Regions from separate parts of the Ureibacillus sp. FSL K6-0165 genome, predicted to be linked through region 1. Evidence: riboswitches for the same ligand, from Rfam matches in the RefSeq annotation. Region 1 holds a riboswitch; the other holds the start of a gene.
What was found. A riboswitch is a leader RNA that binds a small molecule or an ion and turns the genes downstream of it on or off. The one in region 1 is predicted to bind S-adenosylmethionine.

Region 1 (7,951 bases):
AATTTGATATTCCAGACGTTTGTGTAGGAAATATATTGATTTACATATTCCGTTGCATAGCGATATTTTTGCTTCTGGATTCTTCGTTCGATATTACGATGAATATTCCCTAAGCATAAGTTAATTTCTGCTAATGTACGATAGTAACTTTTAACATGTTTGAAATGCTGTTGTTCAAGGGATAAAGTGACTTGTTTATCTTGTTTCATGTTCATCTTTCCTTTGTAATTACCTTAATCCTTTATGGAAAGAATTTTTATAACTTATTAATTATACCGTTAAATTGTTTGGATAGCTCTACTATTCAATAGATTATTTCCAAGTAAAACCTTTAGAAGCTAAAAATTCTTTAATATGAGGACGTCGTTGTTCGATTAAGAAATCTGCCATTTGTTTCGTCCAGTTTGCCAATTTTTGATTCGAGCTTCTAGAAGCATAATATTTTTCCATGATTGCATCGTATTCATCTAACAGTTCATCATATTTTTCAACATTATATTCATTTTCGTGTAACACAGCTTCTACTGGTAATCTCGGTTTCGTTTCATTAACTTTCGTTGGTTTACCAATCGTCATCGCAAAGAGAGGGAAGACGTAATCAGGCAAGTTAAATAATTCGCTGATTTCTTTCGGATTGTTTCGTGCTCCTCCGATATAACAAATTCCATAACCTTCTGCTTCTGCGGCGATGACAAAGTTTTGAGCAAAAATTGATACATCGGCCACTCCAACTAATACATTTTCCGCTGTGTCCACAGTGATATCAACACCATGTTTTTTTCCAGCCGCTTCTAAACGTTTAAAATCTACGCAGAATAGAAAAGCGGCGCCTGCTGTTTGAAATTGAAATTCATTGTTTGATAGTTTCGCAAGCTTTTGCTTCTTTTCTTCATCTGTTACCCAAATTACGCTGTAAGCCTGTACAAAATGAGAAGATGCAGCCATTTGAGCAGTTTGAATTAAGTCAATAACCGTCTCTCTTGGAATTTCTTCTCCTGTATATTTACGAACAGAAGTATGGCTGCGTAATAACTCTTTTACACTCATGTTTTACACCCCTTATGTATTCATCAATAATAGCGTGAATTTCATCCTTTAAGGCTATATTAGTACACTTTCTTCTAGATGACAAAAATTTGAATTATAGAAGCCCCAATCGATTTACAGTACGTTGTTGAAAAAGAGTACTAGAAGATAAGCTCATTCATTAAGGTATTCCCAATTTTAAAGAAAAAGCACCTGTACCGTAAGCCGACGTGTTTTGTGGGGCACTTAATGATAGTAAGAAATAGATCGATTATTCATTCCTTTATTTTACCAGTTAATATATGGTTAAAACTTTACAGTAATTGAACAATTATTGAACTTGTATCAATACATAAAATGTATTCATTATTGAAAAATGAATATCCTATATTGAAATAACGTTCCTAAAGAAGCGAGGTGGTATACATGAAAAGACGTATTTTCATCGTACTTCTCGTGTTATTTTTGGTAGCTTTCCATTTCAAACCAATTGTTGCAGAAGAAGAAATTGTTCAAGCGGATTTAGTAATTGAAAATGTTGAAGTATTTACTGTCGACAAAGTAAACGAGAAAGCAGAAGCCATTGCGGTGAAAAATGGAAAGTTTGTTTATGTAGGAGATCGGGAGGGCGTACAAGCCTATAAAGGTCCAAAAACGAAAGTAATGCATTTAGATAATCAGCTGTTATTGCCAGGATTTGTTGACGGTCATAATTATGCATATTTAAAAGCCGAGAAACTGTATTTATTGGACTTAACCCCTTACTCAAATTTTGAACAATATAAAAGAGCGATTTTAACGTATCGTTCACAAAATCCACAATTAAGGCAGCTTCGTGCTGTTGGATGGAATCAAAATGTGACGGAAGAAGCGAGTCAAAAGAGTGGACAAACTCCGAGAGAATTAATTGATCAACTTGTTTCAGATATCCCGTTTGTAGCTTTTTCAAATCATCGAGACGAGCTTTGGGTTAACTCAAAAGCAATCGAAATTTCAGGATTGGATGTAGAAACAGAAAAACAGGAACAAGGACAAATTGACCTTTTAGAAAAAGGCGAGTTGGGAGTAGTTCAAGGACAGTTCATTAAAGTAGTTATCCAATCTTTGCCTCAACCGGATTTTACAGTAGAACAATATAAGATAGCATTGTTGGAATTTCAAAAAGAAGCGGCAACATATGGAATTACGGCAGTATTTATTCCGTTCCGATACCATTCGGAAAATTTATTAAAAGCTATTGATGAACTTGATCAACAAGGTAAGCTGACGCTTTCCTATGAGTTAGGGTTATACGTAGATCCTTTTAAAGGATTAGAACAAATTGATTCGTTAAAGGAATGGAGAGATAAGTATCAGGGAGAGAATTATAGTTACCAAACGGTGAAATTGTATGGTGCAGAAGTTTTATCAAAAGATGGTTCATGGAATAGGGACAAGTTTTATCAACTGTTGGAATTGTTAGATCGGGAAGGTTTTCGAATACATGTGCAAGCAGATGGGGAATTAGATGAAATTGTAAAGGTGTTTGAATATGTTCGAGAGCATAATGGAAAACAGAATTTCAAGCATACTATTTCCAATATCCCTTTTATGACGAGGGAAAATTTAACCCAATTTCGAAAGTTTGGTCTGATTCCATCTGTTCAGCCATCTCTCTTTTATCACACAATGGGAGTTAAAGAAAAGGTGGAAGAATTAAAAGATTTGCATCGAATGAAAAGCTATTTTGAGCGGGGATTACCAGTTGCATCTTCGAGTAATTATCCTTTTGGCGAGTTGAATCCACTATACGGAATTGAAACGGGAATGACTAGACTTCATGCAAAAGAAGAAAAAAATCTTAAACCATTATGGCCAAAAGAAAGTGCTACGTTGAAACAAATGCTTCGTAGTTACACCATCTATGCGGCAAGACAAATAGGAAAAGAAGAATGGATTGGGAAGATTCGTGTGGGGAAACAAGCAGACTTTATCATATTAGATAAAAATATCTTTAAAATACCTCCTAGTGAGATAAGTGAAGCGAAAGTCGTGTTAACTTATTTTAAGGGAAAAGAAATATATCGTGATAATTCTCATATCGATGAATGAAATAAAAAGAACCTCCCGTAGTTGTTAGGTGTATTACCTTTACGGGAGATTTTTTTTATGCGGTTTCATCTTTCTCTCTTTTAAAAGCTGCGTTGATGGTTGGTTCTGTCCCGAGTTTAATGCGTTTAATGTTTTCTAAATGTAAAATCGTTGCAACCAATAACAGCAATATTACGATGATAAATGGCCAAATAGTTGGTTCAAACAGCAAAGAGTTTATAGCAAAAACGATATACAAAAAGAATACACCGATAATTAAATAGTTGGATAATAAGGAAACTATGACAAGAGCTATCATAGAAAGTAGACCAAATTTCCAATTGATTGCAAGGAAAATTCCGATGAGGGAAGCAGTTCCTTTACCGCCTCTGAAATGCATATGAATGGGAAAATTATGACCTAGAATTACTGCGGCACCTGTCAAATAGAGCAATATTGAGATTTGTTCAGTTTCAAATAGTGTATAGTGATCTAAAAAATATCTTGTTAAGATAATCGCAAAAACTCCTTTTCCGATATCAATGAATCCAACAAGTATGCCGTATTTCCAGCCCAGCGTAAGAGTAGCGTTGGAAGCTCCTGCATTGCCGAGTCCAGCTTCTTTTAAATTCACACCGGAAAGTAATTGTGCTGCATTTGACCCATGAATACATCCAATAAAATAGCCGACAATAAGAAATGTAATCACTGCAGTTATCATTCTATTGGACTCCTTTATAGAAAAGTGCATTTTAATATATTATACTCAATAAAATAAAAAATAGTTTCAAATTTTTTAAAAAATTAGTTGACAGAGTGGCATACTATGTTTTATAGTTAATCCAACGATGGAAATCAAATCAATACTCTTATCAAGAGAGGCGGAGGGACTAGGCCCTATGATGCCCGGCAACCGGCAAGAAAATTGCAAAGGTGCTAAATCCTACAGATCATATTGATCTGAAAGATAAGAGGAGGAAATGTACGTGCATACAACACCCTCTTCTTATATAAGAAGAGGGTTTTTGTTTTACTTCAATGCCTCCTCAAGAAATCCATCAATTATTTATTTAGGAGGAGAAAACGATGTCCGAATTCAAGCCAGAAACGTTATTACTTCACGGTGGCCAACAACCTGACCCTACTACAGGTGCTATTGCTGTTCCTATTTATCGCACAACAGCATATGCATTCAAAGACACAGAACATGCGCGCAAATTATTCGCTCTTGAAGAAGTTGGTAATATTTATTCTCGCATTATGAATCCAACTGTAGATGTATTTGAAAAGCGTGTTGCTTTACTAGAAGGTGGTACTGCAGCTGTTGCTTTATCTTCCGGTCAGGCGGCGATTGCATTCTCCATTTTAAACATCGCTAATGCAGGAGATGAAATTGTTTCAGCTGGTTCCTTATATGGTGGAACATACAACTTATTTGCAAACACATTGCCGCGCTGGGGAATTACTACAAAATTTGTAGATGAAAGAGATCCAGAAAACTTCCGCAAAGCGATTACGGACAAAACAAAAGCGATTTATGCTGAAACGGTAGGAAACCCTAGTTTAAATATTTTAGATATTGAAGCGGTGGCAAAAATTGCTCACGAAAATGGCATACCATTAATTATCGACAATACGTTCCCATCTCCATATGGATGCAACCCAATTGAATTTGGAGCAGACGTCGTAATACACTCTGCGACAAAATGGATTGGGGGACACGGTACAACAATCGGAGGAATTGTTGTAGATGGGGGTAAATTTGACTGGACACAAGGTCGATTCCCAGGATTCACTGAGCCCGATCACACATATCACGGAATTCGTTATGGTATTGATACAGCCGAAGCTGCTTTTGCAACAAAATTACGTGTACAATTATTACGTGACTTTGGTCCAACTTTAGGGCCAGATGCAGCGTTTAGCTTCTTACAAGGTTTAGAAACCCTTCATCTTCGTTATGTAAGACATGGTGAAAACGCAGAAAGAATTGTGGAATTCTTGAAAAACCACCCATACGTAGAATATGTGAATTATCCAGGGGATGAAAACTTCCCATCTCACCACCTTGCGAAGAAATATTTAAAAAACGGTTACGGATCAATGGTAACATTCGGAATTAAAGGTGGTCGTGAAGCAGGTCGAGTGGTAATTGACAACGTGAAATTATTCTCTCACGTAGCGAATGTTGGAGATGCAAGATCGCTCATTATTCATCCTGCATCAACAACTCACCAACAATTATCTGCTGAGGAATTAAAAATTGCTGGAGTAGGGGAAGAACTCATTCGCTTATCCATCGGCTTAGAAAATGTAGATGACATTATTGCAGATTTAGATCAAGCTTTAGCAAAAGCTGAGGCAGAATTTAGTGTAAATAAGGCTTAATCATTCGTTCAAGCCCTCTAAGAACCGCTATTGAATCGCTAATAATAGCTGCTCATTTGCCGCTGTTAAAAAATAAAGCATTAAATGCTCCCCATAATAGTCGTTAAGAGAAGAGGTTGCTCATGTGCAACATTAAAATCCTCTATGGTCCAAAAGATAAAATGCTCATTTGCAGTGAAAATTTAATAGGAAAGTGCTGCTCATTCGCAGCTGATCCAATTATCCAAAGTTTCTTAAAATGATTGATTGAGTAAGGCTGCTCATTTGCAGTAGATAATTCAAATTTTCCTCAAAGGCGCTTAATCGAAAGGCTACTCATTTGTAGCAAAAATAATTTAATACGATGTGAGTTGTATTCCCATTCGAATACAATTCACATTAATAAATAGGCTGATCTGTCATTTTGGTAGAACCAATCGTTCTCAATTCTAGACACCCCATTTTCGATATATAAAATTAATTCCTAGTAAAATAATTAGGTTACTTGAATTTTATCGTTTAATCATTTATAGTGTATATAAGAGTTGATTGAATGCTATTGTATTTGGTATTTTCAATAATCCCCCCTAAATGTTTAAGGAAAGCCTTTAATGGCTTTCCCCTTTAAAAGGAGTTGAATCCTATGAAAAAGATTTATAGTGCCCAAAATTTTGCGGCTTATATCATATACGAATTAAATGACATGAATACTTTTGTAAATGCAAAATCATTGCAACATTTGCTTGAAATAGTAAAAAAACAGTGGGAAAGTGTTTTTGGATACAGCCCGTATAAAGAGCAAACCTATACGCTTTTAACACACGGGTATATAGTAAAAGAAGTATACGATGCATATAAAGAATTGGGTGAACAACCAATTTTAGAACCTGCAAAAGAATGGTTTTTAACATATGGGGATTTCCAATTGATAAGAAGACCTTTTGCTGTTCCTGCCTTTTCAGCGGAAGAAGAACGATTGATGAGAAAGATTTTACGTAACTATCAAACTGCATTATTAGTGCATGCATCATGATAAGATGAATGACTGGTCAGTACAATAATATAGTACTGGCTTTTTTATTTTAACGAAAAATGAATCAGTTATGCATTTATCTGCCCTTCTGAAGAAAACAATTGTCCTTCTTGGGTAGAATTCCCTTGAGTTCCTTTGAAATATACGTTAAAATTTCTGTATGTTTCAAAAAATATTGAATTTTTTATTATTTTCATCCGCTGAAGAAAGTGTTTGTGTAGTACGAATTCGCTGCACTCACTATTCAACAATGTAATTTCATGGAAAGAAAGATGGAGGCGAAAAGGAAATGGCAACAATCAAGGCGGCCATCTTAGGATTTGGCACAGTAGGTCAAGGCATTTATCATATATTGAATGAAAAGCGAGAAGATTTACGTAATAAATTAGGTGTCGAACTAGAAGTGGCAAAAATTTTAGTGCGTGACACTACAAAGGAGCGAGTTCCAGGAACGCGACATCTATTGACGGATAGTATTGATGATTGCTTATCTGTTAAAGGGTTGCAAGTTGTTTTTGAAGCCATTGTAGGAGAAGAACCCGCATACACATATTTGAAAAAAGCGGTTATGAATAAATGTCATGTTATAACAGCGAATAAAGTCATGTTTGCAAAATACGGACTTGAATTGCAGGAGCTTGCGAAACAAAATGGCGTTTTTGTTGGATTTGAAGCAACAGTGGCAGGCGGAGTACCTGTGATTAAAACTATGAAAAATATTTTGCTTGTGAATGATGTTTCAAAAATACAGGGCATTTTAAACGGTACTTCCAATTACATTTTAACAAAAATGCGTGCGGAAGGATGGTCTTTCGAAGAAGCGTTGAAAGAAGCACAAGCACTTGGATATGCAGAGGCGGATCCATTTATGGATATTTCGGGTCAAGATGCTTTTAAAAAGCTCATGGTTTTATCTGCCCTAGCTTTTGGTGAGCAGCCGAACTGGAATGATGTAAAAGTAATAGGAATCGATGACATTACGCCGGAACAAGTGAAAGAGGCAACTGAAAAAGGACTAAGGTATCGTCACGTCGCAGAAGTGGAAAAGTTAGCAGACGGTACAATTTTTGCCCAAGTTGGACCAATGCTAGTTGATAAAGAACACCCACTTTATCCAATTGACGATGTATTTAATGCGGTTACGATGGAAACAAACTATATCGGAACGCTGACTCTTGTTGGCCCAGGTGCTGGAATGTATCCAACTGCAAGTGTGATGGTAGAAGATTACGCTGAAATTATCGGAAAACGTGCTGGTTTTGTGGTAACAATATAAAATAGTTGCTTCTGGAAATGCTTCTGAAAAACTTTCGGTTTAAGAGGCATTTTATTTTCTATAAATCTTAAAGATTATATTCAAACATTCATATGATGAACTTCATCGTAAGAATCAACATTTATATTTTATTTTAAGCATTGAGAATTGTGCTATCTGAAATGATGTCTTAATTTTAT
Region 2 (7,951 bases), 620 kb from region 1:
ACGTAAAATATGAACAGGTTTGTCTATTTGATTTAATTTTGCGCTTGTATCATTAATAATGCCTTGCAAGTATTCTAGCTTCGGCATTCGATATGTTTTCGCTAAGTTTTCTGGTTTATCTACATCTTCATTATATGTGCCAGTTAATTTTTTGTAATTAATTGTGTAGCTAATAATACGTTGTTGTAAGCTGTCAACACTTTTAGATAACGCTGGTGCTGACATTGTTACGATTGCTTTAATTGGTCGTTCTTCACCTAGGCGTAGTGAGAAAATGCCGCCTAAAGAAACACCAGCAACCGCAATTTCTTTATACCCTCTTCTGCGAAGTTCATCGTAACCTTCAACAGCGCTATTCCACCATTCGATCGGGTCTGTGTTAATAAGGGTTAAAGGGTCACTTCCATGCCCTTTATATAAAGGAGCATGAACCGTATAATTGCGATCTGCTAAATAACGACCTAAACGCTTCACATCATTAGTGTTGCCTGTAAAACCATGTAGTAATAAGACAGCGCGTTTTCCCGTCTCAATAGTAAATGGTTTTGGCGAAACGATTTTCATTATGAAGTACTCCTTTTATAAATAATGTTACAATAAAATGAAAAAAAATGAAAATATCTTGTTTTTTAAAATGAATTTTGTTATGCAAATCAATCTTGTAAACTTATTATAGATACAGCCTTACATAAATACAATTTATTATTTTTATCAAAACCATTCTAAATGGTTATCAATTAACAAAAGGGGTATGTAAATGGAAATACAACAATTGGAATATTTCAAAGTTGTTGCTGAAATAGAACATATGACTCACGCTGCTGAATTGTTAAACATTTCTCAGCCGGCATTAAGTAAGTCGATTTCAAATATCGAACAAGAAATTGGAGTACCTCTTTTTGATAGGCAAGGCCGTTCCATTGTATTGAATCGCTATGGAAAACTTTTTTTGGAAAGAGTGAATACGATTTTAGAAGAATATAATCGAGCGAAACAGGAAATCAATGGATTGATTATGCCAGGATATGGAGAGGTATCATTAGGATTTATCCACACTTTAGGGATGGAGATTGTGCCTGAATTGATGGCTCATGTTCACGAAAAATATCCGAATATCAAGTTTACTTTAACTCAAGCTTCTTCATTGAATTTATTAGAATTGTTGGAAGAAGGGGATATCGATTTATGTTTATCCCAACGTATTGAATCAAAAATAGTTGATATTGAATGGATTGAATTATGGAAGGAAGAATTGTTTGTTATCGTTCCAGAAAATCATCGGTTTGCAAATAAAGAATTTATCAATTTGTCTGAAATAAAAGATGAACCTTTTGTATCTATAAAAAAAGGGAATGCATTACGTCATATTGTAGACCAATTATTAAAAGATGTGGGAATTGCTAAAACGAATATTACATTTGAAGGAGAAGATCCACATACAGTAGCAGGATTTGTTAGTGCTGGCCATGGTATTTCGATTATTCCAGACATTAAAGGATTGAATGAGTATAATGTAAGAAAAATATCGGTTAAAGAACCCATTTGTGAGCGGAAAATCGGTGTATCATGGGTTAAAGGCCGTTATATGTCTCCTGCTGCAACGAAATTTAAAAATTATTTAGTCGAATATTTTAAATGAAGATAAGGTGTCGATGGTGATGGAATTAGAGATGCAGGAAAGATTTGAAGAGCGTTTACAACAATTGCGTCATTTGCTTACAGAAGAACAAATGCTAGAAGCGAAAAATATATACCAACTTGCCCATGAAAAGAACGTAGAAGCGATGGTTGAATTAGCGGATATATACAGGATCATGGAGGAATATTCTCTTTCTGTTTACTGGTTGCAAAAAGCGAGTAAAGCGGGAAATAGTGAAGCACAATATCAGTTGGCTAATTGCTATTACGAAGGACTTGGCGTTGAAGAAGATATTGAAATGGCTTTTTCATTATATAAAAAGGCAGCAAAAAACGGAAATCCTGATGCAGCTAATAACTTAGCAGACATGTATTTAAACGGTGAAGTAGGAAATGTAAATTATAAGGAAGCTTTAAAATGGTTTGAAGTGGCTGCAAAACAGAATGTTGTAGAAGCAATGTTTACATTAGGAATTATGTATGAGCAAGGAATTGGGGTAAATAGAGATGACGAAAAAGCATTTCAATATTATTTGAAGGCAGCTGAAGGCGGGGATCTCGATGCCCAATATCGAATGGGTTCCATCTATTTTGAGGGTCTATTGGGCAGGGAGAGGAATGTCCCTCTTGCTATTGAGTGGTTTGAAAAAGCAGCGGAATACCATCACATTGATTCAATTTATAATTTAGGGTTTCTATATGAGAATGGAATCGGTGTTGAAAGAAACGGAAAGAAAGCACTTTATTATTATAAGAGAGCTTCGTTGCTAGGAGATTATCAAGCAAAGTTAAATATCGCATATATTTACGAAAATGGGATTGATGTTGAAGTAGATAAAAAAGCGGCAGCCCGCTGGCGAGAACTGGCAAAACAACAAAAGCAAAATGAGTATAATTAATAATAAGCACACTAAAAAGTATTGCATTACTACATTCCATATTCCGTAATGTAGTGGGGATGACAGAACATTACATGCTATGAAGAGATTGTGATTCTAAAGTTGGATTATGAAAAACTAGTTGAATATAGTGAAACAGTCCTTTGTAGTATAGTGGAAAGGGCTGTTTTTTATTGTTTAATAAATTGAATAAATTATCAAAATTCCTTTTGAAATAAATTCAACAGTCAAAAGCATATTTGTTGTTTACTATATTGAAATTTACTAAAGCCGACACAGAAAGAGTTATAAAAAAAGTTTATACTAAAAGTACGGTAAAATGATCTTATAGGAGTTGTAACGAATGAAAACGGTAACGGTTATCGGTGGAGGAATTACAGGACTTTGCACGATGTATTATTTACAAAAACAATTAAAGGAAAACGAAATTCCTGCCCGTTTAGTACTTGTGGAAAAAAATCCGTACCTTGGCGGAAAAATGCACACAGCGCGTGAAAAAGGATTCATCATGGAAACGGGAGCAGATTCCATTGTAGCACGATATCCAAGCGTAATTGAACTTGTAAAGGAACTAGATTTTGAATCGGAAGTCGTATATAACGAAACAGGAATTTCTTATATTCACACCAATAATGAATTACATGCGATTCCAAAGGACTCTGTATTTGGCATTCCTATGACTCTCGAATCCCTAAAGGCGAGCACATTAATTTCAGAAGAAGGGAAACAACGAGTGTTAAAAGATGAGGAAATACCGAATACGAAATTTACGAAGGAAAGTTCCATCGGAGATTTCTTAGAATACTTTTTAGGAAAAGAAATCGTGGAGAAACAAATAGCTCCTGTATTAGCTGGTGTTTATTCAGGGGACATTTATAAATTGTCCATTGCCTCTACGCTTCCATACTTAGTTGATTACAAAAATGAATATGGAAGTATAATGAAAGGTTTGCAAGCAAATCGGGAAAAGTTTGAACGGGAAGCGAATAAAAAATTCCTTTCTTTTAAAAATGGACTATCTCAACTAATTGATCGAATGGAAGAACTGCTTGTGGATGTAGAAATATATAAAGATACTGAAACAGTTCTTGTTGAGAAGAAAGAACAACGTTATGAAATTTCCTTCGCTAACGGAGAAAAATTGGAATCGGATGTTGTTGTGTTAGCATTGCCCAACCAAGTCGTGAAGCAAGTTTTAAATAATGATGAATTAAATCCTTATTTCAACAAATTTAAAAATGCATCAGCCATTACGATGTATGTAGGCTTCGATCTACCAGATTCTATTTTGCCTAAGGATGGCACTGGATTTATCGTTTCCTATAACAGCGACTTATTATGTAATGCCTCTACTTGGACAAGCCGTAAATGGAAGCATACTTCAACAGAAGGAAATCTACTTGTTCGACTGTTTTATAAAGAAAGTAATCCTCGCTACCAAGAATTAGTGAAAATGAGTGATGAAGAGTTAACAAAGGTTGCTTTGAACGATATTCAACTCAGTTTGAATATAGAAGCACAACCTACCATTGTGAATATTACAAAATGGATCGATGCCATGCCAACTTATGATTTAGCTCATCATGAAGCTTTGCAAGAAATAATTACAAAATTAGATAACCTCTATCCGAATCTTTACATTGCTGGTTGCTCTTATTTCGGCGTAGGAATTGGTGCATGCATTGATAACGGGAAAGAAACAGCAAAACAAATTATAAACAACTTTTTAAATAATTCCGACTGATTAACTTGACAAAATGAAGTATTGATTTTATGATGTAAGTTATTATATTGATATTTTAAAATCGAATATGACTTATCAAGAGAAGTGGAGGGAACTGGCCCGGTGAAGCTTCAGCAACCACTAAAAATTTTTAGTAAGGTGCTAAATCCAGCGGCAATTGCCGAAAGATAAGGTGACTTCTAAAGGAAATGACAAGCCTTCTTTCGCAAGAAGGCTTTTTCTATTAGATGAATTGACAGAAAATTTATGAAGTAAAGAAAAGTGAGGGAATTTCGGATGGGGCTACTAGATGCGTTAAAACATAAAGTGTTAGTTGCAGATGGTGCTATGGGAACGCTGTTATATTCATATGGACTTGAAAATTGTCACGAAGAAATGAATATTGAAAAACCGGAAATCATTAAAAAAATTCATAAGGAATACATACAAGCTGGCGCAGATGTTATTCAAACGAATACATATGGCGCTAATCGAATCAAGCTCACTCGTTATGGTTTGGAGTCAAAAGTAGTGGAAATTAACGAAGGTGCGATAGGTGTTGCCAAACAAGCAGCCAAGAACAGTGAAGTGTTTATTTTAGGTTCGATTGGTGGTATCCGTGGTGTTCGCAAAGTAGATTATACATTAGATGAAATTCTCGCAGCAGTTCGTGAACAAGCAGAAGTGCTAATTGCGGGGCAGTTAGATGGTTTGTTGTTAGAAACTTATTATGATTTTGAAGAGCTATGCGAGACGTTAAAAATGTTACGAGCCATGACGGATATGCCCATCATTGCTCAAGTTTCAATGCAAGAGCCGGGCGTATTAATGAATGGCATGAAATTGAATGAAGCATTAAAGCAGTTAGAAAAATTAGGTGCAGATATTGTAGGGGTGAACTGTCGACTTGGTCCATACCACACAATACAGGCTTTTGAACAGGTAGAAATTCCTGAACGAGCGTATTTATCTGTTTATCCGAACGCTTCTTTATTAGATATTGAAGAGGGGCGTGTCGTTTACGAATCAGAAGTAGATTATTTTGCAAGGGCAGCGGTTGAATTATGCAATGAAGGAGTAAGGCTCATTGGAGGATGTTGCGGTACAACACCGAAACATATTGAAGCGATGAAAAAGAAGCTTGCTCATTTTCAGCCGGTTGAAAAGAAAGAGGCAAAACCTCAGAGGGAAATAATCATTCGCGAGGCTGAACCGCATAGTTTTGAACCTCTCCACGAAAAAGCAAAAAGAGCACGTTCTGTCATTGTAGAATTGGATACGCCGAAGCATCTTGAAATTGAACAGTTTGTTGAAGGAGCAAAAGCTCTTTACAATGCAGGGGCAGATCTTATCATGATGGCAGACAATTCACTAGCATCTCCAAGGGTTAGCAACTTGGCAATGGGGGCCATTTTAAAACTGCAATATGGCATACGCACAATGCCACATATTACTTGCCGAGATCGAAACTTAATTGGGCTGCAATCCCATTTAATGGGGCTCAATGCTCTTGGCCTTCATGATGTGTTGGCTGTAACTGGTGATCCAACAAAGGTAGGGGATTTTCCGGGTGCAACAAGTGTTTATGACGTTTCATCGATGGAATTGATATCATTAATTAAACAGTTAAATGAAGGGATTTCTTTTTCTGGCAAAGCACTAAGAAAAAAAGCGAATTTCTCAGTAGCAGCGGCTTTCAATCCTAACGTGAGAGTGTTAGATCGTGCTGTCAGCCGTCTAGAGAAAAAAATTGAACATGGTGCGGATTATTTCATTACGCAACCAGTCTATTCGAAGGAAAAAATTGTGGAAATTCATGAGGCGACAAAACATTTAGATACACCAATTTATATAGGAATTATGCCGCTTACTAGCTTTAAAAATGCGGAATTTTTGCATCATGAAGTACCGGGAATTAAATTATCTGATGATGTGTTAGAAAGAATGCAACAAGTAAGCGGAAATAAAGAACAAGAAACAAAAGTAGGACTAGAAATTGCAAAAGAATTGTTAGATACAGCAACGAAATACTTCAACGGCATTTATTTAATTACGCCGTTTATGCGATATGAAATCACTTTACAACTATTGCAATATATTCAACAACTTGACGAGCAAAATAAAGGAGTTAAAGCAAATGGTTAACCATCCAATAGAGGAACAATTGCAAAAAAGAATATTGATTATCGATGGTGCAATGGGAACAATGCTCCAGCAGGAAAATTTAACACCGGAAGATTTTGGTGGGGAAGAATTTGATGGATGTAATGAACACCTTGTATTAACTAGACCTGATGTCATTTCTAAAATCCATCGAGCGTACTTAGAAGCTGGAGCAGATATTATTTCTACAAATACATTTGGAGGAACCCCACTCGTATTAAATGAATATGGATTAGGTTATAAAGCAGAAGAAATTAATAAGAGGGCTGTAGAACTTGCAAAAGCAGAAGCTGAAAAATATTCAACAAGCGACTGGCCTCGCTTCGTTGCAGGATCCATAGGTCCAACGACGAAAACATTGTCTGTAACGGGCGGTATTACATTTGATGAGCTATCTGAAAACTTCTATATCCAAGCGAAAGCACTAATTGAAGGCGGCGCAGATTTATTGTTACTTGAGACAAGCCAAGATATGTTAAACGTGAAAGCGGCAACCCTTGGTTTGAAGCGGGCATTTAAAGAAACTGGAAAAGAGCTTCCGATTATGGTTTCTGCGACGATTGAGCCAATGGGAACAACACTTGCTGGGCAATCTATAGAAGCTTTCTATATTTCTATTGAACACATCAAGCCAATTTCAATTGGGCTTAACTGTGCGACAGGGCCAGAATTTATGACGGATCATATTCGCTCGCTTTCCGAATTATCTACAAGCTATATAAGCTGTTATCCGAACGCTGGATTACCAGATGAAGAGGGACATTATCATGAAACGCCCGAATCTTTATCGAAGAAATTGCAAGGATTTGCTGAAAAAGGTTGGTTAAACATTGTCGGTGGATGCTGCGGTACAACTCCTGCCCACATAAAGGCAATCCGTGAAGCAGTAGAAGGCTATAAACCTCGAAAGAAGAAGGAAAAATCCCTTGGACATGCAGTATCAGGTATTGAACCGCTGCTTTATGATGATTCAATGCGTCCGTTATTTATTGGTGAAAGAACAAACGTTATTGGATCTCGTAAATTTAAGCAGTTAATTATTGATGGAAAATACGAGGAAGCGGCTGAAATTGCTCGAGCCCAAGTGAAAAACGGGGCGCATGTGATTGATATCTGTTTAGCGAACCCTGACCGAGATGAGCTAGAAGATATGCGCCGATTTATGCAAGAAGTGGTAAAGAAAGTGAAAGTACCTTTAGTCATAGACTCAACTGACGAGCGAGTGATAGAGGAAGCATTGAAATATTCTCAAGGAAAAGCAATCATCAACTCCATCAACTTAGAAGATGGAGAAGAACGTTTTGATAAAGTGCTGCCAATCGTGAAGAGATATGGTGCCTCAGTTGTTGTAGGCACAATTGATGAAGAGGGAATGGCCGTCACTCGCGAGAGAAAATTGGCGATAGCAGAGCGCTCTTATAAAATTTTAACGGAAAAATGGGGCATTGCGCCGGAAGATATTATTTTTGACCCATTAGTTTTCCCCGTAGGTACTGGGGATGAGCAATACATTGGCGCTGCAGAAGAA

Region 2: another riboswitch for S-adenosylmethionine. It lies ahead of NST00_RS04850 (bifunctional homocysteine S-methyltransferase/methylenetetrahydrofolate reductase); the one in region 1 lies ahead of NST00_RS01675 (O-acetylhomoserine aminocarboxypropyltransferase/cysteine synthase family protein).

What each region holds. Positions count from the first base shown of each region.
Region 1 is NZ_JBBOQS010000001.1:344,605-352,555, reverse strand. It holds gene NST00_RS01695 (hypothetical protein) at 1-209, opposite strand, end outside; gene nfsA (oxygen-insensitive NADPH nitroreductase) at 313-1,047, opposite strand; gene NST00_RS01685 (amidohydrolase) at 1,453-3,117, shown strand; gene NST00_RS01680 (glycerol-3-phosphate acyltransferase) at 3,173-3,817, opposite strand; SAM riboswitch class I at 3,963-4,070, shown strand; gene NST00_RS01675 (O-acetylhomoserine aminocarboxypropyltransferase/cysteine synthase family protein) at 4,183-5,484, shown strand; gene NST00_RS01670 (hypothetical protein) at 6,107-6,496, shown strand; gene NST00_RS01665 (homoserine dehydrogenase) at 6,786-7,772, shown strand.
Region 2 is NZ_JBBOQS010000001.1:968,081-976,031, forward strand. It holds gene NST00_RS04830 (alpha/beta hydrolase) at 1-564, opposite strand, end outside; gene NST00_RS04835 (LysR family transcriptional regulator) at 758-1,639, shown strand; gene NST00_RS04840 (tetratricopeptide repeat protein) at 1,659-2,537, shown strand; gene hemG (protoporphyrinogen oxidase) at 2,881-4,281, shown strand; SAM riboswitch class I at 4,351-4,455, shown strand; gene NST00_RS04850 (bifunctional homocysteine S-methyltransferase/methylenetetrahydrofolate reductase) at 4,558-6,405, shown strand; gene metH (methionine synthase) at 6,398-7,951, shown strand, end outside.